Diaphorobacter ruginosibacter: one gene and its partner. Each later gene encodes a partner of the first gene's protein in a complex. Links are inferred from orthologs where the notes say so. Each region holds a gene or a part of one and is shown in the gene's direction. Other genes may lie near its edges.

Region 1 (10,419 bases):
GTCGCGTTCAGGAGAGGCAGGTGCTGCACCGGCTGCAGGCACCATGGACCACCCTCAGCGCAGGTCGGTTTCCAGGGTCTGGTCGCGCGTGAACTTGAAACGCGAGACCACGGCGATCTGGTCTGCCTTGGAGCGCATCGCGGGGCCGAAATGGCCGAACGGGCCCGAGGCGGTGGCGATGGCTTCGGCGCGGCGATCCAGCTGCTTGTTGCCCGAGGTCTGGGCGACCTCGGTGTCGAGCACGCGGCCGTCGTGGTTCACCGTGATGATCATGATGAGCTCGCCGTAGAGCTTCTTGCCGCCCGCTTCCGGGAAGTTCTCGGTGCCCTTGTCCTCGACCTTGCGGCGCAGCGCATCGTAGTAGACGGCGTACACCTCCTCGCGCGTGGCGGGGCTGATGTAGCGTTTCTTGGGGCGCGCGTTTTCCTCGTTGATGCGCTTCTCGATCTCGGCAAGCACCTTCAGGAGCTGCTTGCGCTTTTCCTCCTGCACCTGGTTGTCGGCGCTCTGCGCCTGCTTGCGCGGATCGGGCGGAGGCAGCTTGGCGAGTTCCTTGCGCAGCGTGGCGAGCAGCTGGGTCTGCTGCTCCATCATCGAATCCATCTTGCGCTGTGCTTCTTCCAGGTCGTCGCCGATCGAGGTGAGCGCCGAGTAGGGCAGCGGGCTCGTCGCGCGGCCGCTGGCGGCCTCGCCGCCGCCGGCCAGCGCGGACTGCGCCACGGCCTGTGCCTTGTCGGGCGCCTCGGTGGATTTGGCATTGACCAGGATGACCTCGAGCGGCGTGTCCTCGAACACGCGATTGAAGCTTTCCGGGTCGACAAAGCGCACCGACAGGACGGCGGCGTGCACCAGGATGGAGGCGCCGAGCGCCAGTTGAAGGACGCTGAAGCGCTGGAGGAAGGCAGGCAGTTTCACGGCGCCTGATTATCTTCGGTGTTGGCGCTTTTGGGCTTGCCTTGTGGCGCATCTGCCGCATCGTTTTCGTTGACATCCACGGCGATCGCGATAGGGCCTGCCACCGAGTCGTCATCGTCCTCGTCTTCGGTGACGTCGCCGTCGTCGCCGGCATCGTCCGGATCGTCGAGGCGCTGCAGCACCGTGCCATGGATGTCGAGCGTGATCTCATCGATCTCGCCCAGCCTCACCAGCGCGCGCGCGCCGCGCGGCAGGTTCTGCGCGCCGAGCACGGAGATCACCAGTGGCAGCGTATCGGCGCGCACAAGCATGTTGCCGGCGCCGTTGTCCTTGATGACGGTGGCCTCGATTTCGGTGATCTGGTTCTGCTCCAGGTACTTCAGCGTCCAGAAGCGCTCCATGCCGGCCTGGTAGCCGTTGTAGGCGCTGTAGGCCGCATCGAAGCTCGAGATGATCGAGAACAGGTCCGCGTCCTTCGGCTTGAACGGTGCGGCGAGCGCGGCCGTCTTGCCATGGCGCGCGCACGCGATGATCTGCCACTGGTTGACCAGGTCGACATAGCGGCGCAGCGGCGATGTGGACCACGCGTAGCACTTCACGCCGATCCCGGCATGGGGCTGAGCCTTGGTGCCCATGCGCACCTTCACGCCGGGCGCGAGGCTGTACTGGCTACGGTAGATGCCGGGCACGTTGTGATCGGCAAGCAGCTGGCCCCAGGTGCTGTTGGCGACGATGGCTGCCTCGGCGACGATCAGGTCCAGCGGCGCGCCGCGCTTGCGCGTGGTGATGCTCACGGTTTCGCTGCCGTTCGGTTCGGCGCCGCCGTTGCCTTCCAGGCGGAAGGTGTAGTCGGGGCGGTTGAAGGTTTCGGGCTTGCCGCGCACCACCTCGCGCTGCGCCTTGAGCTGGCGGGCCAGGCGGTACAGGAACGAGAGTTCGGCGCGGCGATCAAGCAGCTCCTGCGGCGTTCCTTCGACGGTGAGGGAGGCATCGCCCAGCCATTCCTCGGTCACGATGTGGTCGAGCCGGTCGTGGCGCAGGTTGACGGCGACCGGCACGCGCTCGAGCCGGGTTTCGGTGCCGGTGATCTCCAGCGTCTCCTCGTTGATGGTCACATACAGCGAGACGGCCGGATTGGCGCGGCCTTCGTCGAGCGTGTAGATCTGCACGACCTCGTCGGGCAGCATCGTGATCTTGTAGCCCGGCATGTAGACCGTGGACAGGCGTGCACGCCCCACGTGGTCGATGGCCGAGCCCGGGTCGATGGCAAGGCCGGGCGCCGCGATGTGGATGCCCAGCGTCACGGTGCCGGAGCCCAGGCCCTGCACCGAGAGCGCATCGTCGATCTCGGTGGTGGCCGAATCATCGATGGAATAGGCCTGCACGTTCGCCAGCGGCAGATCCTGCGGGGGCTGAGGCGCGGTGAGCGGCGGGAAGCCGGTTCCCTTGGGGAAGTTCTCGAACAGGAAACGCTTCCAGTGGAACTGGTAGGCCGAGTCGATCGCGCCCGCGGCCTGCAGCAGGTCCAGCGGCGCCTTGTGCGTGGCGCGGCTGGCTTCGACGACGGCCTTGTACTCGGGAGCGTTCTTGTCGGGCTTGAACAGGATTCTGTAGAGCTGGTCGCGGATCGGCTGCGGGCAGGTGCCCGCGGCAAGTTCGTCCGCCCAGGCGGTGATCTGTGCGGCGATCTGCTTCTTCTTCTCGATGGCGGCCAGCGCCTGCTGCAGGATCTCGGCCGGCGCCTTCTTGAAGCGGCCCTTGCCCGCGCGACGGAAATAGTGCGGAGCCTCATGGAGCGCCAGCAGCGCGGCGGCCTGCTCGGTGAGCGATGCGGATTCGGAGAAATAGTCGCGTGCCAGGTCGGCGAATCCGAACTCGTCCTCGGGAGCGAATTCCCAGGCGAGGTCGAGCTCGATCGCGGCCGCCAGCTCACGCGCCTTGGCGAGCAGCTCGGCGGGCGAGGGCTTCTCGAACTTCAGCAGGATGTTGGCGGCCTTGACCTTGACGCGTTTTCCAGAGTCCAGCTCGATCTGGGCCGAGCTTTCCGCTTCAGAGAGGATGCGGCCGGCCTGAAACTTGCCGGCTTCTTCGAATAGTGCATGCATGGCGCTATTTTCCCATGGCGCGCCGTCTCCCCCAGGTGGGCCGTGAGAACCAAAGGATTTAACGGCAGGATTTAACGAAGGGATTAGCCCGGGAATCACCCAGGGGCGACGCATGCGCCCGAAGGCCGCTTGCCCGTCTATGATGCAGGGCTTGTCGCATTGCGCACGAGCCTGCGTGCCCAAATGAAAGCAGTCACTCACGTTCTTGCCCTGGCCACCCAAAGTCTGGCCGTGGCGGTTCCATTTCTCTTCGCCTACACGCGCTCGCCGATGACCAATTTCTGGCCATTGGTGGCAAGCGCCATGTGCGGCTGGCTGATCGTCATGCTCTGCATCACGCGCGTCGATCGCCCGGCCGAACTGCGCGAGGACCTGGGGCGCTGCCTGTGCTGGGGCCTGATCCTGGCCGGTGCGCTGGCATCGGTGATCGGGCTGATCCAGTTCTTCAAGGGCGATGCGGGGCTGTCGCCATGGATCTACCAGTCCACACTGGGGCAGGCCATCGGCAACCTGCGCCAGCGCAACCAGCAGGCCACGCTCATCCTGATGAGCGCCTTGGCACTGTTGCTGTGGCTGCCCGCCTTGCTTTCGCCGAACGCGCGCCCGCTGCGTCCGCGCTGGGGACCCTTGCTGTCGATTCTGGCGGCCGCGGCGCCATGGGTCCTGGTGCTGCTGTCCATGGGCAGTGGCGTGACGGCGTCGCGCACCGGTGCCGTGGAGTGGCTGGCGCTGGTCGTGCTGCTGTGGTTCTGGCGCGCCAGTGTGGGGCGGCTGGCGCTGCTCATGGGCGTGGCCGGGCTGCTGGCCTATCTGCTGTCGGCCTGGCTGTTGCCCGAGCTGCTTCTGCGCTGGACCGGCGTGCAGATGGATGGCCTGTTCATGCGCGTGGCAGACACCTCGCATCGCTGCACCAGCCGGCTGACGCTGTGGTCGAACATGCTGTACCTGATCGAGCAGCGGCCATGGCTCGGATGGGGCTGGGGCGAGCTCGACTACGCGCACTACAGCACGCTTTTCCCGGGCGAGCGCTTCTGCGTGCTGCTCGACAATGCCCACAACCTGCCGCTGCACCTGGCCGTCGAGCTGGGCCTGCCCGCGGCAGGCGCCTTCTGCGTTCTGGTGATCTGGGCCGTGTGGCGCGGCAAGCCCTGGCGCGAGACCGACCCCGTGCGCCAGCTGGCATGGGGGGTGCTGGCCCTCATCGGCATGCACAGCATGCTGGAGTTCCCGCTCTGGTACGGTCCGTTCCAACTGGTGGCGGTGCTGTCCATTGCCATTCTCCTGCTGCCGCGCGGCGAGGCACAGCCGAGGCCGCGGACGGTGATCCGGGTGCAGGTGGCGCTGCTCACGGCCTGTGTGGCGTGGCTGGCGGGAGCGTTCATCATCGGCAACGATTTCCGCCGCATGGCGCAGCTGTACATCGATCCTCCGCATCGCCTCGCCCAGTGGCGCGACCTGACCGCGCGCGAGGTGAGCCAGACCACCGGCTTCTTCGTCAACCCGGCCGAGTTCGCCTGGCTCACCACCACGACGGTGAACGAGCAGAACGCCGTGCAGATGCATGCGATGGCGCGGCGCCTGCTGCACTATTCGCCCGAGCCGCGCGTGATCACGAAGTTGATCACCAGCGCGCAGTTGCTGGGCCTCCAGGCTGACGTGCAGGAGCAGACCCAGCTGCTCGAGCGGGCCTATCCCGATGCGAGCAAGACGTTCCGGGAACAGCAAGAGCAGCAAAAGCAGAAGGCGTCGGCGGCATCCCAGGCCGGCAGCAGTGCGAGCCAGGCCACACCCGAGGGCTCCGGCGTCGCGGGGTCCTGAGTTCAGTCGCGAAGCAAGAGGACGCAAAAGGAGGGCGCGCGCGCCCTCCCGTCACACCAGGTCGCAGAAGCGGATCACGTCGCCCACCTGCGAGGCGAAGCTGCTCAGTGCGTGGTCGCCGCCCTCCAGCACGTGCAGCTCGGCGTGCGGATAGCGCTCCACCATCTCGCGCCAGTCCAGCAGTTCGTCACCCTTGGCGATGACGGCCATTTCGGGTGCGGCGGGCGGCAGGTGGCGTACGTCCAGGGCCTTGAGCTCATCGACGAAGTGGGGCTGGAAATAGAAATGCTCGTTCGGGTTGTGCCACGCGGTCTGCTCGCCGATGTGCCGCTGCAGGTCGCGTGCGGGATTCACCGCGGGGTTGAGCATCACGCTGCGGCAGGTTTGGTGCTGCGCAAACCAGCTCGCATAAAAGCCTCCCAGAGACGAGCCGATCACGGCGGTTGTCGCGCGCGGCCAGTGGCTGGTGGCGCTCGCCACCATCGCCATCGCATCCCGGGGAGACGGCGGCAACTGGGGGCACCAGAAGTGCACGTCGGGATGATCCCGCTTCACGGCGGCTGCGGTCAGCTGCGCCTTGGCGGACTGGGGGGATGAACGGAATCCGTGCAGATAGAGCAGATGCGTCGTTGCCATGGGAAGAAAGGAACAGAAGAGGAGAGAGCGTCGTCGAGAGCGCTGTCGAGTTCGATGTCTTGGTGCCCGATTCTGCACCTCGTGCGCAGGGTTGTGCGCCGCGCGGGGATAATCGCCGCCCATGTCCGCCGTTTTCGACAAACCCACCGTTCTGCAGCGCATCCTGCCCATGTTGCGCGGGTTCGACTGGCCGCTCATTTTCCTGCTGTTGGTGCTCACCTCGATCGGGCTCACGGCGATGTATTCGTCGGGCTATGACCACGGGACGCGGTTTACCGACCATGGCCGCAACATCCTGCTGGCGGCGGGCATCCTCTTCTGCGTCTCGCAGGTGCCGCCCCAGAAGCTCATGGCGCTGGCCGTGCCGCTCTACACCTTGGGGGTGGCGCTGCTGGTGGCGGTAGCGTTGTTCGGCATCACCAAGAAAGGAGCACAGCGCTGGATCAACGTGGGTGTGGTGATCCAGCCCAGCGAACTGCTCAAGATCGCGACGCCGCTGATGCTGGCATGGTGGTTCCAGAAGCGCGAAGGGCAGCTGCGCGCGCTGGATTTCGTGGTGGCCGGGGTGCTGCTGATGATCCCCGTGGGGCTGATCATGAAGCAGCCCGACCTGGGCACCTCGCTGCTGGTGATGGCGGCAGGGCTCTCTGTGATCTTCTTCGCGGGACTGCCATGGCGGCTGGTGATTCCGCCGATGGTGATCGGTGCCATCGGCATCGTGCTGATCGTCTGGTTCGAGCCGCAACTGTGCGCGGACGGGGTGCGCTGGCCCGTGCTGCACGACTACCAGCAGCAGCGCATCTGCACGCTGCTCGACCCCACGCGCGACCCGCTGGGCAAGGGGTTTCACATCATCCAGGGCATGATCGCGATCGGCTCGGGCGGCGTCTGGGGCAAGGGCTTCATGGCGGGCACGCAGACGCACCTGGAATTCATTCCCGAACGTACGACCGATTTCATCTTCGCCGCCTTCTCCGAAGAGTTCGGGCTGGTGGGCAATATTGCGCTGATCGTGAGCTTCCTGCTGCTGGTGTGGCGCGGCCTGGCCATCGCGGTGGGCGCGACCACGCTGTTCGGGCGGCTGATGGCCGGCGCGGTGTCGATGATCTTCTTCACCTACGCCTTCGTGAACATGGGCATGGTCAGCGGCATCCTGCCGGTCGTGGGCGTGCCTCTGCCGTTCGTGAGCTACGGCGGTACGGCGATGGTCACGCTGGGCCTTGCGCTCGGCGTGCTGATGTCGGTCGCGCGGGCCCAGAACCAGCCGTCGCAGGCGCCGCAGGAGGCGGCATAGCCGCCCAGGTCGCTACAGCGCTCTTACGCACATGTTGCAGCAGGGAGATGAGGCTCTGCCTAAAATGGGCGAATGATCTCCCGCGAACCCACCATTGAACGTTTGGCCATCGCCCGGCAGCTGCTGCTGGAGCCGTTCGGCCTTGATGAGTCCCATCTGGCCCGTGCGCTGGCGGAAATCCGCGCGCACCAGGTGGACGATGCCGACCTGTACTTCCAGTACACGCGCAGCGAGGGCTGGAGCCTGGAGGAGGGCATCGTCAAGACCGGCTCGTTCAGCATCGACCAGGGCGTCGGCGTCCGTGCGGTGAGCGGCGAGAAGACGGCCTTTGCCTATTCCGACGATATTTCCGAAGCCTCGCTGCTCGACGCGGCACGCACCGTGCGCTCGATCGCCTCGGTTGCCAAGTCGGCCCGCACCCGGGTGGGTGCCCGCAAGATTGCCCAAAGCCGCTCGCTGTATCCCGAACTCGACCCCATCGCGACCATGGACAGCACGGCCAAGGTGCAGTTGCTTGAGCGCGCCGAGAAGCTGGCCCGCTCCAAGGACCCGCGCGTGGTCCAGGTCATGGCGGGCCTGGCCGGCGAATACGACGTGGTGCTGGTCGCGCGTGCGGATGGCACGCTGGCGGCCGACGTGCGCCCGCTGGTGCGCATGTCGATCACCGTGATCGCAGAACAGAACGGGCGCCGCGAGGTCGGCTCGGCCGGCGGCGGCGGTCGCTTCGGCCTGGCCTACTTCGATGACGAACTGGTCCACCAATACGTGAGCGAAGCCGTGAATGCGGCGCTTGTCAATCTCGAATCGCGTCCTGCACCTGCCGGCGAGATGACCGTGGTGCTCGGCCCCGGCTGGCCCGGCGTGCTGTTGCACGAAGCGGTCGGGCACGGCCTGGAGGGCGATTTCAACCGCAAGGGATCGAGCGCATTCAGCGGCCGCATCGGCGAGCGCGTGGCCGCCAAGGGCGTCACCGTGCTGGACGACGGCACCATCGCCGACCGCCGCGGCTCGCTCAATGTCGACGACGAAGGCCATGCCACGCAGAAGAACGTGCTGATCGAGGACGGCATCCTCAAGGGCTACATCCAGGATGCGATGAATGCGCGCCTGATGAAGACCAGGCCCACGGGCAACGGCCGACGCGAGAGCTACGCGCATATTCCGATGCCGCGCATGACCAATACCTACATGCTGGGTGGCGACAAGGACCCGCAGGAAATCGTCGCCTCCATCAAGAAGGGCCTGTATGCGACCAATTTCGGTGGTGGCCAGGTGGACATCACCAGCGGCAAGTTCGTGTTCTCCGCGAGCGAGGCCTACTGGGTGGAGAACGGCAAGATCCTGTATCCCGTGAAGGGCGCCACCATCGTGGGCAGCGGCCCCGAGTCGCTCAAGAAGGTCAGCATGATCGGCAACGACATGAAGCTCGATTCGGGCGTCGGCACCTGCGGCAAGGAAGGCCAGAGCGTCCCCGTGGGCGTGGGTCAGCCGACCATGCGCATCGAGGGCCTGACCGTGGGGGGCACGGCGTGACCAGAACAACCCCCTGAGGCGCTGCGCGCCTTCCCCCTTCTCTCGAACTGCTGCGCAGTTCGGGAAGGGGGACGCAGCCGGTGCGGCGGGGCGGCCCTTGCACGGCTGCCTGCGCATCAGGCCACGCCAGTTTCAAAGGGCGCGTCCAAAAAACGAGTAGTGGGCAGATACCACTCAATCCAATTCCAACGAAGCCCAAAGCACGAGCGCAGCGACGTGCCGAAAATTCCTCTTCCAGACTGACTCGCGGTGGCTGTCTGAACGGAGCGCGTAGCGCGCAGTGAGTTTTACCGCGTGACCCCGTATGCCAAGCGCATTTTTGGTGACTTTTTGGGCAAGACCAAAAAGTTACTGCCCCGCCGGGGGCACTCCCGGCCTCCGCCCTCAACCCAAGAATAGCGACCGCATCAAAGCCCCCGGCACCCATCATCACCCACCCCCGACACAGAGCACCCCGATCAGGCCCCACAGAGGCTGTTGCGAAATCGCCACCAAAATTCTTGGTTGCAGTGCATCAAAAAGTGCTACATTGAACCCCTATGCAAGTACGCAGCGCGTTTTACTTTTACTTTTGGTTCTCGTCCAAGGCGGATGAGAGGCCACTGCGCGCACGTTAAAGACTAGCAAGCAAGTTCTCCCAAAAAACCGCCGAAGCTGAAAAGCCCGGCGGTTTTTTGTTTTTCCAGTCCCCTTTTTTGCCACGTTTCCCTTTCAGACAGTCAACCCGAAATCCACGAGGACGCAATTCAAATGACGACTCAAGCAACTTCTTCCGCTGATGCCTGGTATCGCAACGTCGAAAAAACCAGCAGTACCGACGACAACCGCATCAAGGACATCACCATGTTGCCTCCTCCGGAGCATTTGATCCGCTTCTTCCCGATCCTCGGCACCGAAGTGGAATCGCTGATCACCAACACGCGCCAGAACATCCAGAGGATCATGTCGGGCGAGGATGACCGCCTGCTGGTCGTCATCGGCCCCTGCTCGATCCATGATCCGGCGGCCGCCATCGACTACGCGAAGAAGCTGCGGGTCGTGCGCGAGCAGTACAAGGACACGCTGGAGATCGTGATGCGGGTGTACTTCGAGAAGCCGCGCACCACGGTCGGCTGGAAGGGCCTGATCAACGATCCGTACCTGGATGGCAGCTACCGCATCGATGAAGGGCTGCGGATCGCGCGCCAGCTGCTCATCGACATCAACCGCCTGGGCATTCCGGCCGCCAGCGAGTTCCTAGACGTGATCTCGCCGCAGTACATCGGCGACCTGATCAGCTGGGGCGCGATCGGTGCGCGCACGACGGAAAGCCAGGTGCACCGCGAACTCGCATCGGGCATCTCGGCGCCGATCGGCTTCAAGAACGGCACGGACGGCAACATCCGCATCGCCACCGACGCGATCCAGTCGGCCAGCCGCGGCCACCACTTCCTGTCGGTGCACAAGAACGGCCAGGTCGCCATCGTGCACACCAGCGGTAACCAGGACTGCCACGTCATCCTGCGCGGCGGCAAGACGCCGAACTACGATGCGGAGCATGTGGCAGCGGCATGCAAGGACCTCGAGGCCGCAGGCCTGAAGCCCACGTTGATGGTCGACTGCAGTCATGCCAATTCCAGCAAGCAGCACGAGAAGCAGCGGGATGTGGCGCGTGATATCGGCGCCCAGATCGCGGGTGGCTCGAAGTCGGTCTTCGGCGTGATGATCGAGAGCCACCTCAATGCAGGCGCGCAGAAGTTCACCCCCGGCAAGGATTCGCCCGCCGCGCTCGAGTACGGCAAGAGCATCACCGACGCCTGCCTCGGCTGGGACGATTCGCTGGCGACGCTGGCCGAATTGTCGTCTTCCGTACAGACGCGCCGCGCAGCTTGATGGAAAATGGGGTGCATGGCGACATTCGCCCTGATTTTTCCATTCGGCAAAGGACCATCACCATGCGCAGCGAAGTGACCGTGACATTCAGCCCGGAACAGGAGTTCCGCTTCGATCTCGAAGGCGCGGAACCGATGACCAACGATGCGGCGCGTCGCTGGCTGGACGGCGAGTTCGTGCGTCTGGACTGCGAACCCCTGCGCCCCAGCGGCAAGGTGCTGCTGGCCGACAAGGTGCTGGTGGTGG
Region 2 (16,772 bases), 2.8 Mb from region 1 along the record:
GTTGGCGGTGTCGTCGGTCAGGAACAGGCGATTCTCGGTGCGGTCCCAGTACAGGCCGTTGAGGCCGGCTGCGACGGACAGCGTGGTCGGGCCGCGGTCCACGTCGTCGCCACTGCCGCCTCCGCAGGCCGACAGGGTCACCGCCGTCGACACCATGCCGATCAACAGCGCACGGCGTAATCCCGATGTCCAGCGCGAGCCGCTCAGGGCGGCAGAAATGAATTTCATGGTCTCCTCGAATCCCGAATGTGAATGATGGATGAAAGCGCTATTATATTTTGGAATAACGATTGATCGACCCACATGACGGAAAACGAACAACCCAAGACAAAAGGCCGCCTCTTCCACCGACCGCTGGCCTTCCTGTGCGCGGCCCTGGCGCTGCAGGCCTGTGGCGGGGGCAGCGGATCTTCCGCGTCCAAGGCCCCTTCCGGGGAGACGCCGCCCGGGGGCGTCGCATGGCAGTGGAACCTGCCAGCCGGCTTCACTCCGCCGCCGGTGCCCAAGGACAACCCGATGAGCGTGGCCAAGGTCGAGTTGGGCCGCGCGCTGTTCCATGACGTGCGCCTGTCGGGCAACGCCACGCAATCGTGCGCAAGCTGCCACACGCAGGAAAGTGCCTTCACCGACAATCGCTCGCTCTCGCGCGGCTCGACCGGGGAGGTGCACCCACGCAACGCGCAGCCCCTCGCGAACGTGGCGTGGAACACGACGCTCACCTGGGCCAATCCGAACGAGCGCACGCTGGAACACCAGATGCTCACGCCGATCTTCGGCACCAACCCTGTCGAGCTGGGCGTGAACGAAGGCAACCGTGCCAGCGTGCTCGCCCGCTTCCAGTCGGACGCCGGCTATGCGCAGCGCTTCAAGGCGGCGTTTGCGGGCGAGGCCGACCCGGTGAACTGGGACAACATCGTCAAGGCCATTGCCGCTTTCGAGCGCAGCCTGGTTTCCGCAGACAGCCGTTACGACCGATCTGTGGCGGGCAAGGCCTCGCTGACCGCGCAGGAGACGCGCGGCATGAAACTGTTCTTCGGTGACCAGGCCAGGTGCTCGCAATGCCACGGCAGCCCGAACTTCAACGACCAGTTCAGCACGGCCGCCAGCCTGCAGGCCGATCCGTCGTTCCACAACACGGGCCTGTTCAACATCGGGGGCACTGGTGCGTATCCCGAACCGAATCGGGGCGTGTTCGAGATCACGGGGCAGGCGCAGGACATGGGCCGATTCCGCGCCGCGAGCCTGCGCAACATCGAACTCACGGCACCCTACATGCACGACGGGAGCATAGGCACGCTCGAGGCCGTGCTCGATTTCTATGCCGCGGGCGGGCGGGAGGTGGGCAACGGCCTGTATGCCGGTGACGGCAGGCTCAATCCCTACAAGGACGAACGTATCTCGCAGATCCGCCTCGATGCCACCGACAAGGCCGATCTCGTCGCCTTTCTCAAGACGCTGACAGATACCGCCTTCGTGACGAATCCGGCCTTCTCCGCGCCGGCAAGCCGTTGACTCGTCCGCACCCCATGCTGCACGCCATTGGCGGCGTATAGAACCCTGATGTGTCGGCCTGGGCTCTTCTGCACTGGAGCAAGGGCAGGCGATGGGTAGGCGTGGGAGTTGTCGCCATAGAGACATCCCAAATGCGCGGATGCAACGAAATTCGGTGCCGACAGAAATCAGGCGACACCGCTATTTTCCGGCGCGTGTCCGTATCCATTGCATAAGGAAGCAGTCCATGAACGTCAGTCAGGCCATGAAGGAGCGCCGCTCGGTGCGCGCCTTCCAGTCCCGTATACCCTCCGCGGAGGATGTCCAGAAGCTCATCGCCGACGCGGCGCTGTCCGCGTCCGGCGGCAACCTGCAGCCCTGGCGCGTGACGGCGCTGGCGGGGGAGCCGCTTCGGGAACTGACCGACGCCGTCGCCACGGCGCAGCCCGCCGACGACAGCGAAGTGCCGCACATGTCGTATCCGCCGAGCCTGTGGGATCCCTACCGCTCGCGCCGTTTCAAGAACGGTGAGGACCTGTACAGGACCATCGACATTCCACGCGACAACAAAGCCGCTCGCCTGGAGCAACTGGCAAGGAACGGCCTGTTCTTCGGCGCCCCGGTGGGCGTGATCGTGCAGGTGGACGAACGCATGGGCTATGCGCAGTGGCTCGACCTGGGTATCTACCTGCAGTCGTTCATGCTGCTGGCGACGGAGCGCGGCATGGCGACCTGCCCGCAAGGCTACTGGCGCCGCTTCCGCGACACGGTGGAGCAGGTGCTGCAGGTGCCGCAACCCTATCGCGTGGCCTACGGCGTTGCGCTGGGTTACGAGGACACGGAGGCTCCGATCAACACGCTGCGCGCCGACCGTGCGCCCTTCGAGGAATGGGCCGACCTGCGCGGCTTCGGCTGAGGCTGCGTGAAGCCCTGTTGGAAGCCATGTTGGAGGTGCGGCCGGTATTCCGATCCGTGGAAAGCGGACCTGTGACAGCCGTATTCATGAATTGATAACAACGTTGTCACACCCGGTTGAAAGACTCGCCCGTTTTCAACGAGGGCATAGAAATGCGACAGACTACTCTGGCGGCAGCGATGGCAACGCTGCTCGCCTGTTCGATGGCAAGCACCCAGGCGGCAACCGAGATGGTGCCACTGAAGGCGGGCAGCCCCGCCAAGGCACGGATGGCGCTGGACGCCAGGCTGCTGAAGGCCGATGCGAATGGCAAGGTATATGCCAACGAAGTATTCAGCGACAAGTTGGCGACAGCGCTTCCGGCGGGCTGGCGCACTCCCGCCTGGAACAAGGGTACGGTCGGCATCGACCCCGCCACCGGCAACCTGATCATCGACGGTACCAAGGATTCCACCAACATGACGGCGGTGATCCTGCCGGCGGAGCTCGAAAGCCTGTCGAACTACCGCGTGGACATGGATTTCACGATGGATGCCGTCAACAACGACGGCCGCTGGGCGAGCATCATGTACCGTACCTCGCCACAGGCGAACACGCCCAACTATGAGCCCTATCACCAGTTCGCGATCCGCCAGAACGCGATGCTGGCCAACGGGACCGAATTCGCCGTGCGCCGCAGCGGCGGGTGGCAGGTACCGGACAAGAAGGCATTCACCGAGAAGATCGACAGCACCAGAACCTATACCGCCACGGTGATCGTGCATGGCGACCGCGTCCGCCAGTATCTCAATGGTGTCCTTCAGCAGGACACCACCATCCATGCCGGCCTGGAGAAGGGCGGCGTCGGCATGCAGACCGCAGGTACCAGGATGCGCGTGAAGAGCTACAAGGTGACCGAGCAGCTCACACCGCTGCCCGAGCTCGACATGCCGGTGGCGGTGCAGGAAACGGGAACCGCCGCCTCGATGGCTCCGACCCTGGTGCGGTCGATGTCGACGCTTGCGTCCAGCGAGGGCGACGGCTCGAGCAACTCGCTGTTCACCCTGGACAGCGCGCTCAACCTCGCCAGCGCCGATGGCCGCAGCCTCGGCACGCTCAGGGACCTGTTCGCGCAGGCCAGGCGCGTGACCGTTCCCGTCGTGCGCATCCAGGACAAGGCGACCGTCGACGCCTTGCTCGCGTTCTCCAATGACGTGCATGCGCTCTCCGACATCACCTTCCTGTCCAGCGACGTGCAGGTGCTGAGCTATGCGCGCAGGCAACTGCCCGGCATTCGCACCGCCGTCGATTTCTCCGCGGCGGGGCTCTCGGGCGGCAACGAGTCGCTGCTCAAGATCAGTGGAGACACGAACCGCGCGGGCGCGAAGATCGCACTGCTGCCGGCGCATCTGGTTCAGCGCGAATTCGTCGCGCATCTGCAGCGCCTGCTGGTCACCGTGTGGGCGCAGTCCGATGCGACGACCGCAGAGCAGGCGGCACAGGTGCTGACCACGGGCGTGAACGGCGTGGTGGCCAGCGACAGCACGGTGTTTGCGGACGTCATGCGCCGGTTGCCGGCCAATACCCTGCTGCGCAAGCCGCTGGTCGTCGGCCATCGCGGCATGCCGGCAGGCGGCGAAAACGACGAGAACACGCTCGAGGGAGCCAAGGCCGCCGTGGCCGCAGGCGCCGATGCCGTGGAAAACGACATCTACATCACCACCGACGGCCATCTCGTCATCATGCATGACGAAACGGTCGACCGCACGATGACGGGCGGCACGGGCCGTATCGAGGCCATGACGCTTGCACAGGTGAAGGAACTGAGGTCCAAGACCAAGGGCTGGCAGGTGCCGACGATGCGCGAGTACTTCCGGGCATTCAAGGACAAGCCGATCACCCATTTCATCGAGATCAAGAGCGCGACGCCCGCCGTGGTGACGCAGCTGAAGAAGGAGATGGCCGAGGAGGACGTGGCCGACCAGTCGATCGCGATCTCGTTCCTGCCCGCGCAGATGAAGCTCAGCACCTCGGAGATCCCGGAGCTCGCGCTCGGCTTTCTCGGCGGTGCCGCCGGGTCGGGCAACGTGCTCAACGACGTGCGCACGATCCTCAACGACACGCAGGCCAACAACTCCACGTTCAACCCTTCGTACGGCGGCCTTGCGCGCGCCACGATGGAGGCGGCCAAGCACCGCGGCACCACGTTCTGGCCATGGACGCTCAACAATTCGAACGACTTCTACAAGTTCTACAGCTGGGGTACGAACGGCCTCACCACGGACTATGCCAAGTGGGCATCGGACTTTCCGGTGGAGATATCCCCTGCGGCGCTGCCCGGGAAGATTGCGCTGAACGAACCGACGTCGCTGAGCGTGAACCTGACCACGCAGGTCGGTGAGACGATCCAGGCCCGCGCCAACGAGCTTGTGCTGCTGGGCGGCACGGCCCAGGCCGAGGCTCCGAGCGATGGCGCGATCCGCTTCACCAGCGCGGGAACGGCCATCGTGCTGCCCGGCTACCGCTACAAGATGGGCGACGGCACCCACAGCTATGTGATCGTCTCCAGGCCCGTCACACTGGTGGTGGGCGACGGCGAGGGCAACGTGCTGGGCAACGCCAACTCGGCCAGCGGCGGCAAGGTGGCATGCGGCAGCGCGGTGCCCGGACAGGCCAGCGCCTGCACCGTCACGGCGCAGCCGGGCTATGCCGTGACCGGCGCACTGCCTGCGGGCGATTGCCCGGCGGGCACGTGGAATGACGACCGCACGGTCTACACCACGGGCATCATCAGCGGCCGCTGCACGGTGAACTTCACCTTCGTGCCGCTGCCCGCCGAGGCCTCGCTGGCCGCCGTCGGCAAGAGCGGCGTCCTGCAGGCGACGGTGAGCGGCGGCGGCTCGGGGCTGTGGGCATTCGATGCGGGTGCTGCCCTGTCGGTGGCCGCTGCGACGGGCGCGCCCGATAACGTGAGCTTCCCGTTCGGCGTGACCAGCTTCACGGTGCGCGGTGGCGAGGCGGGCCGGCAGGCCGTGGTCGAGCTGACCTATCCCGAGGCACTGCCGGCGAATGCCAGGTACTACAAGTTCGGCAAGACCCGGAGCCATGCCCAGCCGCACTGGTACGAGTATCCGAATGCCACGATCAGCGGCAACAAGGTGGTGCTCACGCTGACCGATGGCGAGGATGGCGACAACGACCTGCAGGCCAATGGCTCCATCGTCGATCCGGGCGGCGTGGGCGTGACGAAGGCGGCTCCGCCCGTGGGCACCGCGACGCCGGTCCCGTCGCTGGGGGCGGGCGCCGTCGTGGGCCTGTCATGGGCCGTGGGTGCGCTGGCCTGGATGCGCTCGCGCCGCCGCAAGGGAGTGTTGCGAGGCTGATCCGCCTGGCCTTAGGGCACTTTCCTCCGTGCCATGAGCCGTGAACAGAAAAGCCGCTGCAGGGGGCTGCAGCGGCTTTTGGGGGAGGGGCACTTCCAGAAAGCAGTTCAGGCGCGTGTGCGAATCGCTGTTTTCGGGCGGAACCCCTTGCAGACCTCGTCCCGGGTCTCGAGGTAGGGGCCGCCGATCAGGTCGATGCAATACGGCACGGCGGCAAAGATGCCGTTGACCTTCTGCGTGCCGTCGGCGGCCTTCAGGCCCTGCAGCGTCTCGGCGATGGCCTTGGGCTGGCCGGGCAGGTTGATGATCAGGCTCTTGCCGCGGATGACGGCGACCTGGCGCGACAGGATCGCGGTGGGCACGAAGGCGAGGCTGATCTGGCGCATCTGCTCGCCGAAGCCCGGCATCTCCTTGTCGGCCACGGCGAGCGTCGCCTCGGGCGTCACGTCGCGCGGGGCCGGGCCGGTGCCGCCGGTGGTGAGCACCAGCGAACAGCCGGCATCCACCAGGTCGATCAACGCGGCGCTGATGCCGTCCTGTTCGTCGGGAATCAGGCGCTCCACGAAGTCGATCGGGTTGTGCAGCGCGGCCCCAAGCCATTCCTTCAGCGCAGGCAGTCCCTTGTCGACATAGACCCCGGAGCTCGCGCGGTCGCTGATCGACACCACGCCGATCTTCACGCGCTCGGGCGTGGCTGGCAGGGCGGGCAGAGCGGACGTGTCGGTGGAGGATGTGGTCGTCATGAGGTCAGGCGTCGTCTTCGCGTGATTCGGTGTTGGCTTCTTCTGCCGCGTTGTCCAGTTGCTCGCGCACCAGCTGGAACAGCTCGCGGTAGGCGCGGCCCTTGCGTGGCGCAAGGCCTTGCGATTCGGCGGCCTTGTCCTGGGCGGGGGCGTCCTTGCGGGCCTGGCGGATCAGCGCGCGGATCTGCTGGATGTCGGTGCGCGGGAACTGGTCGAGCCAGATGGCAAGGGATTCCTCGTGCGCTATCAGGCGGTCGCGCCACTGCTCGGCCAGGTGCAGCTGGAGCTTCTCGGCGGCGGAGCCGTTGCGCTGTTCGTCGAGTGCGGCGCGCACGGCCTGCACCTCGGCATCCTCGAGCTTGCGCATGAGCTTGCCGACGTACTGCATCTGGCGGCGCTTGCCTTCGAAGTTGGTGATGCGCTTGGCCTCGGCCAGCGCCTCCTGCAGCTTCTCCGGCAGGCTCAGTCGGTTGAAAAGGTCGGTGCGCAGGGTGAGCAGCTCGGCGCCCAGGTCCTGGAGCTCATCGCTCTCGCGCTTGAGATCGGTCTTGGTGGAACCTTCGGTTCCCTTGAGTTCGGCTTTCAGCTGCAGGTCGAGCTCGCTGCCTTCGGCAACGAACTGACCGCGAACAAAATAGCCTTTTTTGGGTTTGCGTGACATGAAAGTGGTCTGTAGCGGGCCCCGAAGCGTCGCGCATGGATTCGGACATGCGCCCGGCAGGGGCTCAAAGTGGCAAGTATCATAGCCGCCGATATGAAAAAATCACCTTCCAACGCCAAGAGCGCCGCAGGGTCTCAACCCGAAAGCGGCTTCAGCTACACCCGAGATTTCTTTGCGGACCTGGTTGACCAGGCGCTGGCCCATGCCAAGAAGCTGGGCGCAACGGACGCCGGTGCCGATGCCTCGGAAGCCTGCGGATTGAGCGTGAGCGTGCGAAAAGGTGAACTGGAGACGGTGGAGCGCAATCGCGACAAGTCGCTGGGCGTGACCGTCTACATCGGCCATCGGCGCGGCAACGCCAGCACGTCGGATTTCTCCGCACAGGCGGTGGAGCGCACGGTGCAGGCAGCTTACGACATTGCCCGCTTCACTGCAGAAGACCCGGTGGCCGGCCTTCCGGATGCAGAGGATATTGCCCCCGAGGGCAGCCACCGCGACCTGGACTTGTTCCACCCCTGGGACGTGAGCAGCGAGGAGGCTGCGCGCCTGGCGCTGGAGTGCGAGGCGGCTGCGTTCGCCACCAGCCGGCGCATCACCAACAGCGAGGGCGCGGGGGTCTCGGCCCAGCAGAGCCAGTTCTTCAGTGCCCACACGCGCGGTTTCCGGGGCGGCTACGCCAGTTCGCGCCACAGCGTGTCGGTTGCGCCGATCGCAGCGCTGCCGGGGCGGAATGCCGAAATGCAGCGGGATGCGTGGTACAGCTCCATGCGCAGCGCGGGCGACCTGGCGGCGCCCGCCGTCATTGGCCGCTACGCCGCCGAGCGCGCCCTGAGCCGCCTGGGCAGCCGCAAGGTCCGCACCACCGAGTGCCCGGTGCTGTTCGAGTCGCCCGCGGCCGCCGGCTTGCTGGGAGGCTTCGTGCAGGCCGTGAGCGGCGGTGCGCTGTACCGCAAGAGCAGCTTCCTGGTCGATTCGCTGGGCAAGGACATCTTCCCTGCCCACATCGACATTGCCGAGGACCCGTTCATCCGGGGTGGCAAGGGCAGCTCGCCGTATGACGACGAGGGCGTGCGCGTACAGGCCCGCAAGGTCGTCGATGCAGGCCGCGTGGAGGGCTATTTCCTCTCCAGCTACTCGGCCCGCAAGCTGGGCATGAAGACCACCGGCAATGCCGGCGGGTCGCACAATCTGGCACTCACGTCGCGCCTCACGCATGCGGGAGACGATCTCGACGCCATGCTGAAGAAGCTGGGAACCGGCTTGTTCGTGATCGAACTGATGGGTCAGGGCGTGAACTACGTGACCGGCGACTACTCGCGCGGCGCCAGCGGCTTCTGGGTGGAGAACGGCAAGATTGCCTTCCCGGTGCAGGAAATCACCATCGCGGGCAACCTCAAGGACATGTTTGCCGGCATCGTTGCGGTCGGCGCGGATGCCTACAACTACGGGGCGAAGACCGTGGGATCGGTACTCATCGACAGGATGAAGGTCGCCGGAAGCTGACGGCATGCCCGGGCCGGCTGCGCGCCGGCCCTGCTGGATTCCCGGGCTTCTCAGGCGTGCCGGGCCGCTGGAAAGGACGGGCGGCCCTGAAGACCGGCGCGCCACTGCCAGGCAGCGATCACGAACACGCAGAGGGCCTGAACGGCCAGATAGCCCTTGCCCAGCGCCGTGGTGCCGGGCAGTGCCAGCGCGAGGACCAGGCAGCCGATGCCCCAGCCCACGTTGCCGATCACGACGCATTGCAGCAGCCAGTTCCAGAGGCTCCCGGCGCGGGCCATCACGAGCAGCAGCGCTACATAGGCCAGGAGGAATACCGCGCTGCCGATCAGCAGGGCGGGGGCGATGCCGAGCCAGGCATGGAGCTGCCCCGGCAGCGCGAGTTGCAGAGCAGCGACGGCCGCGCAGGTGACGGCGTCGAGCCGCAGGATGGTCTTGAGGCCCGGATGATTGGCAATGTTCGACATGGGATCTCCTTGAAAGCGGGCAACATGCCCGGGTCAGGAGTCACTTTAGGAATGGCGGCGCTTTCCGTCGATTACCTCGGAGGTCATGCGACGGCGCTCGATGAGACGGCTACTGGTCCGCCATCGCCCGCAGCGCGCGCTCGCTGGCCGCATCGGCCGGATAGAACATTTCCACGCAGAGCTCCTGCAGGGTCACGTCCCGGGGCGTGCCGAAGCTCGTGACCGTGGTGAACAGCGAGAGGCTGACTTCCGGCAGATCCAGCAGGCAGGGCACGAGCAGCGGCTGCGGCTCCGCAGGGGCGGAAATCTGGCGCGGCGCGTCCTTCAGGCACGGGTAGGCCAGCACCTCGGCCTCCAGCGCCAGCAGCGCGGGGTCGCCGCTGCTGTCGATGGAGCGGCGCAGGTTCGCCAGCAGGTGCTGCGCCCAGTCCTGCAGGTTGCGGGTGTAGCGGGCGAGGCCATCCGGATGCAGCGAGGCGCGATAGATGTTGAGCGTGGGCTCGCGCAGCGCAGCGGGCAGCATCGCCGCCAGCGCCATCGCCGCACGATTGGCTAGCACCACGTTCCAGTGCCTGTCGAGCACCAGCGCGGGATAGGGCTGGTGCGCATCGAGCAGGCGCGTGAGCGCCTCGTGCACGGGGCGCATGTCGGGCGACTGGAGATTGCGCTGCGCATAGCGCGGTGCGTAGCCCGCGGCCAGCAGCATGGTGTTGCGCTCGCGAAGCGGCACGTCAAGCCGGTGCGCCACCGCCATCAGCAACTCGGCGCTGGGCCGCGACCGGCCGGTCTCGATGAAGCTCAGGTGCCGGGTGGACAGCCCGGCATCGAGCGCGAGCTCCATCTGGCTCAGGCGTCGCCGCTGGCGCCAGTCGCGCACGAGGTGGCCAACCGATGGCGCGGCGTGCGCGGTATCCGTGTGAAGGGCGTTCATGCGTCCGACTCTATCGCAGCTTCGCCGCCCGGGCCTGGCAACTGTCTGGCAACTGCGCACGGGCGAACTGCTCCCAGGCCGCATGCTCAACGGGTGTGGAGAGGCTGCGTCGTCCGCAGCTTCCTGCACGGGATGGCCGAAAGTTGTTGTCATGGTTTCCATGTATTCCTGTTGTTGCCTCAGTCCTGGTTCTTCAGGCTGCGAATGTCCGCCGTCTGCTTTCGCAGTGCCACCTTGTCCGCACGGCGCTGCGCGCCCTGGCTGCGGATGTGCTTGCCCGCGGCGCCCGAGGACGCACGCAGGGTCAGTGCATGCGCCACGTGGTTGCGCGGCGTGGGTGGTGGAAGCTGCATGACCAGGGGCTGGCGCATGCGGCGAAGTTTCTTGGTTTGTCCCAGCGCGAAATCGCGCGAGAAGGTTTTTGCACTCATGTGCGCTCCGTGAAAACCGGCAGGTGCGAACGCACGGCTGCGGGCCTTGTGCTCCCGAGCAGGCAGTTACGCGACCGATGAATGAAAGTTCATGCGACGCGCGGGGCCAGCCGGTGCGGATGGAGGCGCGTCAGGGTTGAGTGGTGTGGATCAGGAACAAGGTCATGGGCATCTCCCGGAACAGGAACGTCGGGTGCTGGTGCAGCAGCGGGATCTTCCGCAATGGCGGGCCGGAGGCTGTGCTGCGACTGCGTGCCGGCCGAACGATGGACTGGCACTACAGGGCAAGGCGCGATTGTGGATCGTGCTGGCGCAAAGGTGCAAGCGAGGGCCTGAAAAAATGAGCGAAGTACGATCGAAATCAGGGGATTAAGTAGCAAAAAGGAGACAGCCAGGCGATGGATCCAGTGCATGGCACGGCGGGTGGGGGTGGATGTCCGGCGCTGGGTGCGGGATGGGGCGCGTTCCTGATCGCTCGAAGCTGAAAACAGGGGTTAACCCCTAATCATGCGCGTGCGGCGCTTCCTACATTGAAAGCTCTTCGGTGGCATCGAGCGCATGTGCGCCAGTCCTCCGATGACGACAAGGGAGCCCCACCATGAAACTGATCCGAACCCTCTCGCTCGGTGCGGTCGGCCTGACCGTGCTGTTTGGCGCTGGAGCGTCGATGGCGCAGGCCGGCAATGCCGATGCGTCGCGCGCACTGCATGTGCGGCAACTGGCGGCCAATTGCGCTGCCTGCCACGGCACCGACGGGAAGGCGGTCTCCGGCTCGGCGCTGGCCGTGCTGGCAGGCATGCCCGCCGACCGGATGATCGCCGCACTCACCGAGGCCAAGGCGGGCAAGCGCCCCGATTCCACGGTGATGCATCAGCTGGCCAAGGGGCTGAGCGATGAACAGATCAAGACGCTGGCGGATTACTTCGCCGCCCAGAAACCCTGAAGGAACAACTGGAGGACATCATCATGCAAAGACGTGATCTCTTGAAGGCGTCGGCTTCGGTGGGCGCCCTGGGAACCCTGGGTGCCCTGAGCGGATGCGCGGGCCAGTCCGCGGCGGTCGGCGGTGCCAAGGCCCGTGTGGTCGTGGTAGGCGGTGGTTTCGGCGGAGCCACGGCGGCCAAGTATGTGCGGCTGCTTTCCAGCCAGCGCGTCGATGTGACGCTGGTGGAGCCACAGGACAGTTTCGTGTCCTGCCCGCTCTCCAACCTGGTGCTGGGAGGCAGCAAGTCGATCGCCGACGTGACCACGAGCTACGCGGCGCTGGAGTCGCGCCACGGCGTGCGCCGCGTGAAGGACTGGGTGAAGTCCATCGATCCGCAGAAGAAGACGGTCCAGCTCGCTGGCGGCCAGTCGCTGCCCTATGACAAGCTCATCCTCTCGCCGGGCATCGACCTGATGTGGAGCGGCGTGGAGGGCCTCGAGGCCGCCAATCGCAGCGGCGCGATCCTGCAGGCATGGAAGGCCGGCCCCGAGACGGTGGCACTGCGCCGGCAGCTCGAATCCATGCGCGATGGCGGCGTCTATGCCATCGCCATCCCGGAGGCTCCCTACCGCTGCCCACCCGGCCCCTACGAGCGTGCAAGCCAGGTGGCGCATTACTTCAAGCAGCACAAGCCCAAGTCCAAGGTGCTGATTCTCGACGCGAACCAGGATGTCACGTCCAAGGGACCGCTGTTCAAGAAGTACTGGGCCGAGCAGTACAAGGGCATCATCGAGTACCGCCCGGAGCACAAGGCCGTGGCGGTGGATGCCAAGGCCAATACGGTCAAGTTCGACGTGCAGAACGACGTGCGCGCCGACGTGCTCAACGTGCTGCCGCCGATGCGCGCGGGTGCGATCGCGGTGCAGTCGGGCCTTGCCACGGCGAACGCGCGCTGGTGCCTGGTGGACTACCAGACCTTTGAATCGACCGTGGCCAAGGACGTGCATGTGATCGGCGATTCGATCCAGATCGCGCCCGGCATGCCAAAGTCGGGGCACATGGCCAATGCGCATGCGAAGGTGGCTGCCGCCGCTGTCGTGGCGCAGCTCACGGGCCTGTCCGTGGCCGAGACGCCGCTGCTCACCAACACCTGCTACAGCTACGTCAGCGACAAGCAGGTGATCCACGTCGCATCGGTCCATCTCTACGACGCCAAGGACAAGACCTACAAGACGGTCCCCGGGTCGGGCGGCGTGTCCGCCGCTCCGTCCGATATCGAAGGCGTCTACGCCTGGAACTGGGCGCAGAACATCTGGGCCGACAGCCTGATGTGACAGGCGCGGCCGGGCCGGGTCACTTCGACCAGAAGCCCCGGTGGGGCTCGGCCGCCTCATCTTCCAGCAGGGGGCCGATCACCTGCACATCGCGCTGCCCGCGGGCGAACACCTCGCGGCAGGGCAGCGAGAACGTCGGGTTCTCGGGGTGGTCGCCCGTCAGGCCCAGCAACTTGTGTTCGGACAGCGCGTAGACCACGCGCCCGATGCCCGTCCAGTAGACCGCTCCCGCGCACATTGCGCAGGGCTCCGCGCTGGTGTAGAGCGTGCAGTCGGCCAGCTCCTCGGGCGGCAACAGCCGGGCCGCGCGGGCGGCGGCCACCAGTTCGGCATGTTGCGTCGGGTCGCCCTCGGGCGGCATCGAGTTGTTCTCGGCGGTGCTGACGATCTCTCCATTCGCTCTGGCCACCAGGGCCGCGAACGGGTGGCGGCCATGCGCGCGCGATGCGGCGGAGAGTGCAATGGCGTTGCGCAGCAGATCCAGCTCCTGCGTGTTCAGCGCAGTGTTGTTGTCGTTCATCGGTGTGTCCTTTCCGGGATCATGGGGCCGAGCCTGGAAGGCTCGGATGGGTGGTGGGAGCGGTGTCATGCGCGTGGGCTTCATCCGCCTGCATGGAATCGGCGGAGTGCGCACCGTTGAGCAGGAGGTTGAGCACCACGGCCGTGAAGGCGGCCAGGAAGATCCCGCTTTCGAGTATCAGCTTGAGCGGTCCGGCGAAATGCGCAAACAGCGACGGAAACGACATCGGCAGGACGCCCACGCTGATCGACACGGCGACGACGATCGCGTTCTTCGTGCCGTCGAACTTCACGCGCGAGAGTTCCTGGATTCCGGCCACGGTGGTCATTCCGAACATCACGATCGCGCAGCCGCCCAGCACGGGCCGAGGCACGGAGGCGATCAGTGCTCCGAGCTTGGGGAACAGTCCCATCAGGATCATGATGGCGCCTGCGGCCGCGACCACGTACCGGCTCTTGATCCCGGAGAGCGCGATCAGCCCGGTGTTCTGCGTGAACGCGTTGTAGGGGAAGCTGTTGAAGATGCCCCCAAGGATCGTCGACAGCCCGTCGGCGCGGAACGCATTGGCCAGCGTGAGCTGGGTGGTGGGCCGGCCGACGATCTGGCCGATGGCCAGGCAGTTGCCGGTGGTCTCGGCCATGATGACCATCATGGCGAGCGTCATGATCAGCACCGGCATGGCACCGAATTGCGGCATGCCGAAGGCGAGTGGCGGGCTCAGGTCGAACCAGGGCACCTGCGAGATCTGGCTGAAGTTGGTGTAGCCGAAGATCGCCGCGATCACGGTGCCGGCGATGAGTCCGAGCAGCACGGCGACGTTGCCGACGAAGCCCTTGAAACGGGCATAGATGAACAGCGTGACGGCGATGGTGACGAGCCCGAGCAGCAGGTTCGGGACGCTCCCGAAGTCCGGGGCATCCGGGTTGCCGCCACCAAGCCAGATCGCGGCGGCGGGCATCAGCGATATGCCGATCACCGCAATCAGGCTGCCGATCACCACGGGCGGGAAGTAGCGCAGCATGCGGCTGATGAGCGGCGCCACGGCGATGGTGATGGCTCCACCCGCGATCACGGCGCCGAAGACATAGGGCAGGCCGTATTCCTTGCCGATCATGATCATCGGGGCAAGCGCGATGAATGAACACGCCTGCACCAGCGGCAGCCGCGCACCGAACTTCCAGAATCCGATCGTCTGGATCAGCGTGGCGACGCCCGAGGTGAGCAGGTTGGCGTTGATGAGCAGGACCACCTGTTCGGGGTTCAGTCCCAATGCGGCGCCGAGGATCAGCGGCACCGCCACGGCGCCGGCATAGAGCACCAGAACGTGCTGCAGGCCGAAGCTCGCCATCTGCTGCAAGGGGAGTATGGCATCCACCGGATGCGTGGGTGATGTGGGTGAGTTCATGCGATGTCTCCTGTGCTTGGGCTTCGTTCTTGTTTCCCGGAGCGGATGATCGATCTGATGGATCTATTGTCAAAATTGGTATCCATCTATAAATTGGATGGATTGATCAGGCGACCAAAGGGGAAGTGAATGGCGTATTCGCTGGAGCAGTTGCAGATATTCGCGGCCATCGCCAAGGCCGGATCGTTCTCGGAGGCCGCGCGGCAGATGGGGCGGACGCAGTCGTCGGTAAGCACCGCGATCGCCAATCTGGAGGCGGACTGGAACGTGCTGCTGTTCGATCGCAGCACCAAGGTTCCCGTGATGACGGAGAGCGGCAGGCGCCTGCTGCGCGAGGCGCACGATGTGATGGAGAGCTGCCTGCTGCTGGACGGCCATGCGCAGAGCCTGGGCGAGGCCAACGAAGCGCGCATCACGCTTGCCATCGAGGTGCCCTACAACGTGCTGATGCCGCTGCTGCTCGCATTTGCGCAGCAGTTTCCCTTCGTGGACCTGGACATCCGCAACTCGCTCGACGGTGACGTGAGTGCGCAGGTGCATGACGGCGGCGTCCAACTGGGCGTGGCGTTCTCGCAGCCGCAGTACGAGCGCTCCATCGGTTTCGTGCAGATGGGCAAGTTGGTGATGTCGCATGTGGTGGCGCGCGAACACCCTCTGGCCGCTCCGCAGCGCGTGAGCTTCGCGCAGCTGCGCAAGCACCGGAGACTGGCGTTCAGCGCGTTGGGCGAACGCCTGCCGAGCTCCGAGTACCTGGCCGCCCCGCGCTGCTGGCGTGCCGTGAGCTACACGGCCATGCTGGAGATGGTGAAGGCGGGCATCGGCTGGGCCACGCTGCCGCGCACCATGATCCTGCGCGAACTGGAGGAGGGGCAGCTTGTGGAACTGCGCCTCGAGGCCTATCCCAACACCGACTGGCTGGTGGCCGTGGACCTGTTGTGGAACAAGGGCCAGCGGCTGTCGGCCGGTGCCCTGTGGCTGAAGAACGAACTGGCGAACTTCAAGGTGCGGGAGAAGGACAGCGCGGGGCTGTGGACGGCGTTCTAGGCCGGATCGCCATCACGGCCCTGCATGGCATCCTGTGCCACCGCACTTCCTCGCGCGCTGCGCTGCAGGGCGCTCGGGGTTTGGCCGAAGCTGTGGCGAAACGCGGCGGTGAATGCGCTCGGACTGTCGTAGCCATGTGCCAGCGCTGCCTGCAGCACGCTGGCGCCGGCGGCAAGCATGGGCACCGAGAGCAACAGCCGCGCCTGCCTGCACCAGGCGCCGAGGTTCAGCCCGGTCTCGCGCGCGAACAGGCGCGCCAGCGTGCGCGGATGCATGTGCAGTCCCTCGGCCCAGGCCTCGACGCTGACGGGTTGTGACGGTTCCTCGATGAATTTGCGGCATGTGCGCAGCAGGGCCGGATGCTGCGGCATGGGCACGTGCAGCGCAAGCGGCCTGGCGCGTTCGATTTCGTCCAGGATCAGCGTGAGCAGGCGTTCCTCGCGGCCGCCCGGGGCAAAGTCCAGATCCAGGTCCACCGCGGCAATCACCAGTTCGCGCAGCAGTGGCGTTACCTGGATGACCTGGCAGTGCGCCCACAGCTGGCCCGCGCGCAGGTCGGGCTCGACGAACACGGTGCGCATGGCCACGGGCCCCGATGCCATGCGGATGTCGTGCACCACACCGGGAGGAACCCAGACGGCGCAGCCCGGTGGAACGACCCAGCTGCCCTCCGCGGCGCGCACCAGCATCACGCCAGTGGTGGCATGGAGCAATTGGCCTCGCCTGTGGTTGTGCGGCTCGATGTAGGAGTCCGCTTCGTTGTCCGACGCGTAGGCGACCACCGGATGGGAGGTGTGTTCGCCGTGCAGCGGGTGCGCGAGCGGGTCGGGCTCGGAGCGTGGCATGGCGGCACCGGGCAGGGCGGTGTGCCTGGATGGGCGTTGTCGGGCGGGCATGGCGGGGTGGATGGAGGGGTTACGGGCATTTTGTCAGTTTCTCGACGATTGATGTGATTTCCTCGTGTGAATGCAGGCCGGGTGATTTCTACGATCGAACGCGTTCGTTCAAGTTCATCCGTTCAACCTTTTCATTCATCCATCCG

The links.
Region 2: the proteins of tldD (region 1) and pmbA are in contact, whole or in part, in a solved structure (PDB 5NJ9), measured with the Escherichia coli proteins. The link is inferred for Diaphorobacter ruginosibacter from one-to-one orthologs.

The regions. Positions count from the first base shown.
Region 1 is NZ_CP060714.1:4,316,908-4,327,326, reverse strand. The notes cover bases 6,121-9,070. They hold tldD (metalloprotease TldD), read left to right. Parts: upstream 6,121-6,840; coding sequence 6,841-8,301; downstream 8,302-9,070. Other genes in these bases: H9K76_RS19580 (3-deoxy-7-phosphoheptulonate synthase), read left to right, coding at 9,052-9,070; rodA (rod shape-determining protein RodA), read left to right, coding at 6,121-6,768. In the rest of the region: H9K76_RS19610 (energy transducer TonB), read right to left, coding at 55-915; H9K76_RS19605 (ribonuclease catalytic domain-containing protein), read right to left, coding at 912-3,020; H9K76_RS19600 (PglL family O-oligosaccharyltransferase), read left to right, coding at 3,204-4,838; H9K76_RS19595 (YqiA/YcfP family alpha/beta fold hydrolase), read right to left, coding at 4,890-5,474; more of rodA, read left to right, coding at 5,596-6,120; more of H9K76_RS19580, read left to right, coding at 9,071-10,173; H9K76_RS19575 (hypothetical protein), read left to right, coding at 10,236-10,419. UniProt on the Escherichia coli protein: Metalloprotease involved in CcdA degradation. Suppresses the inhibitory activity of the carbon storage regulator (CsrA).
Region 2 is NZ_CP060714.1:1,501,784-1,518,555, forward strand. The notes cover bases 6,528-9,471. They hold pmbA (metalloprotease PmbA), read left to right. Parts: upstream 6,528-7,266; coding sequence 7,267-8,676; downstream 8,677-9,471. Other genes in these bases: yjgA (ribosome biogenesis factor YjgA), read right to left, coding at 6,528-7,173; H9K76_RS06870 (hypothetical protein), read right to left, coding at 8,727-9,140; H9K76_RS06875 (helix-turn-helix domain-containing protein), read right to left, coding at 9,250-9,471. Outside these bases: H9K76_RS06835 (NHL repeat-containing protein), read right to left, coding at 1-228; H9K76_RS06840 (methanobactin export MATE transporter MbnM), read left to right, coding at 304-1,512; H9K76_RS06845 (nitroreductase), read left to right, coding at 1,739-2,407; H9K76_RS06850 (choice-of-anchor U domain-containing protein), read left to right, coding at 2,560-5,769; mog (molybdopterin adenylyltransferase), read right to left, coding at 5,877-6,512; more of yjgA, read right to left, coding at 6,517-6,527; more of H9K76_RS06875, read right to left, coding at 9,472-10,071; H9K76_RS06880 (hypothetical protein), read right to left, coding at 10,251-10,502; H9K76_RS06885 (c-type cytochrome), read left to right, coding at 11,101-11,445; H9K76_RS06890 (FCSD flavin-binding domain-containing protein), read left to right, coding at 11,469-12,761; H9K76_RS06895 (nucleoside deaminase), read right to left, coding at 12,781-13,281; H9K76_RS06900 (nucleobase:cation symporter-2 family protein), read right to left, coding at 13,301-14,686; H9K76_RS06905 (LysR family transcriptional regulator), read left to right, coding at 14,816-15,730; H9K76_RS06910 (AraC family transcriptional regulator), read right to left, coding at 15,727-16,626.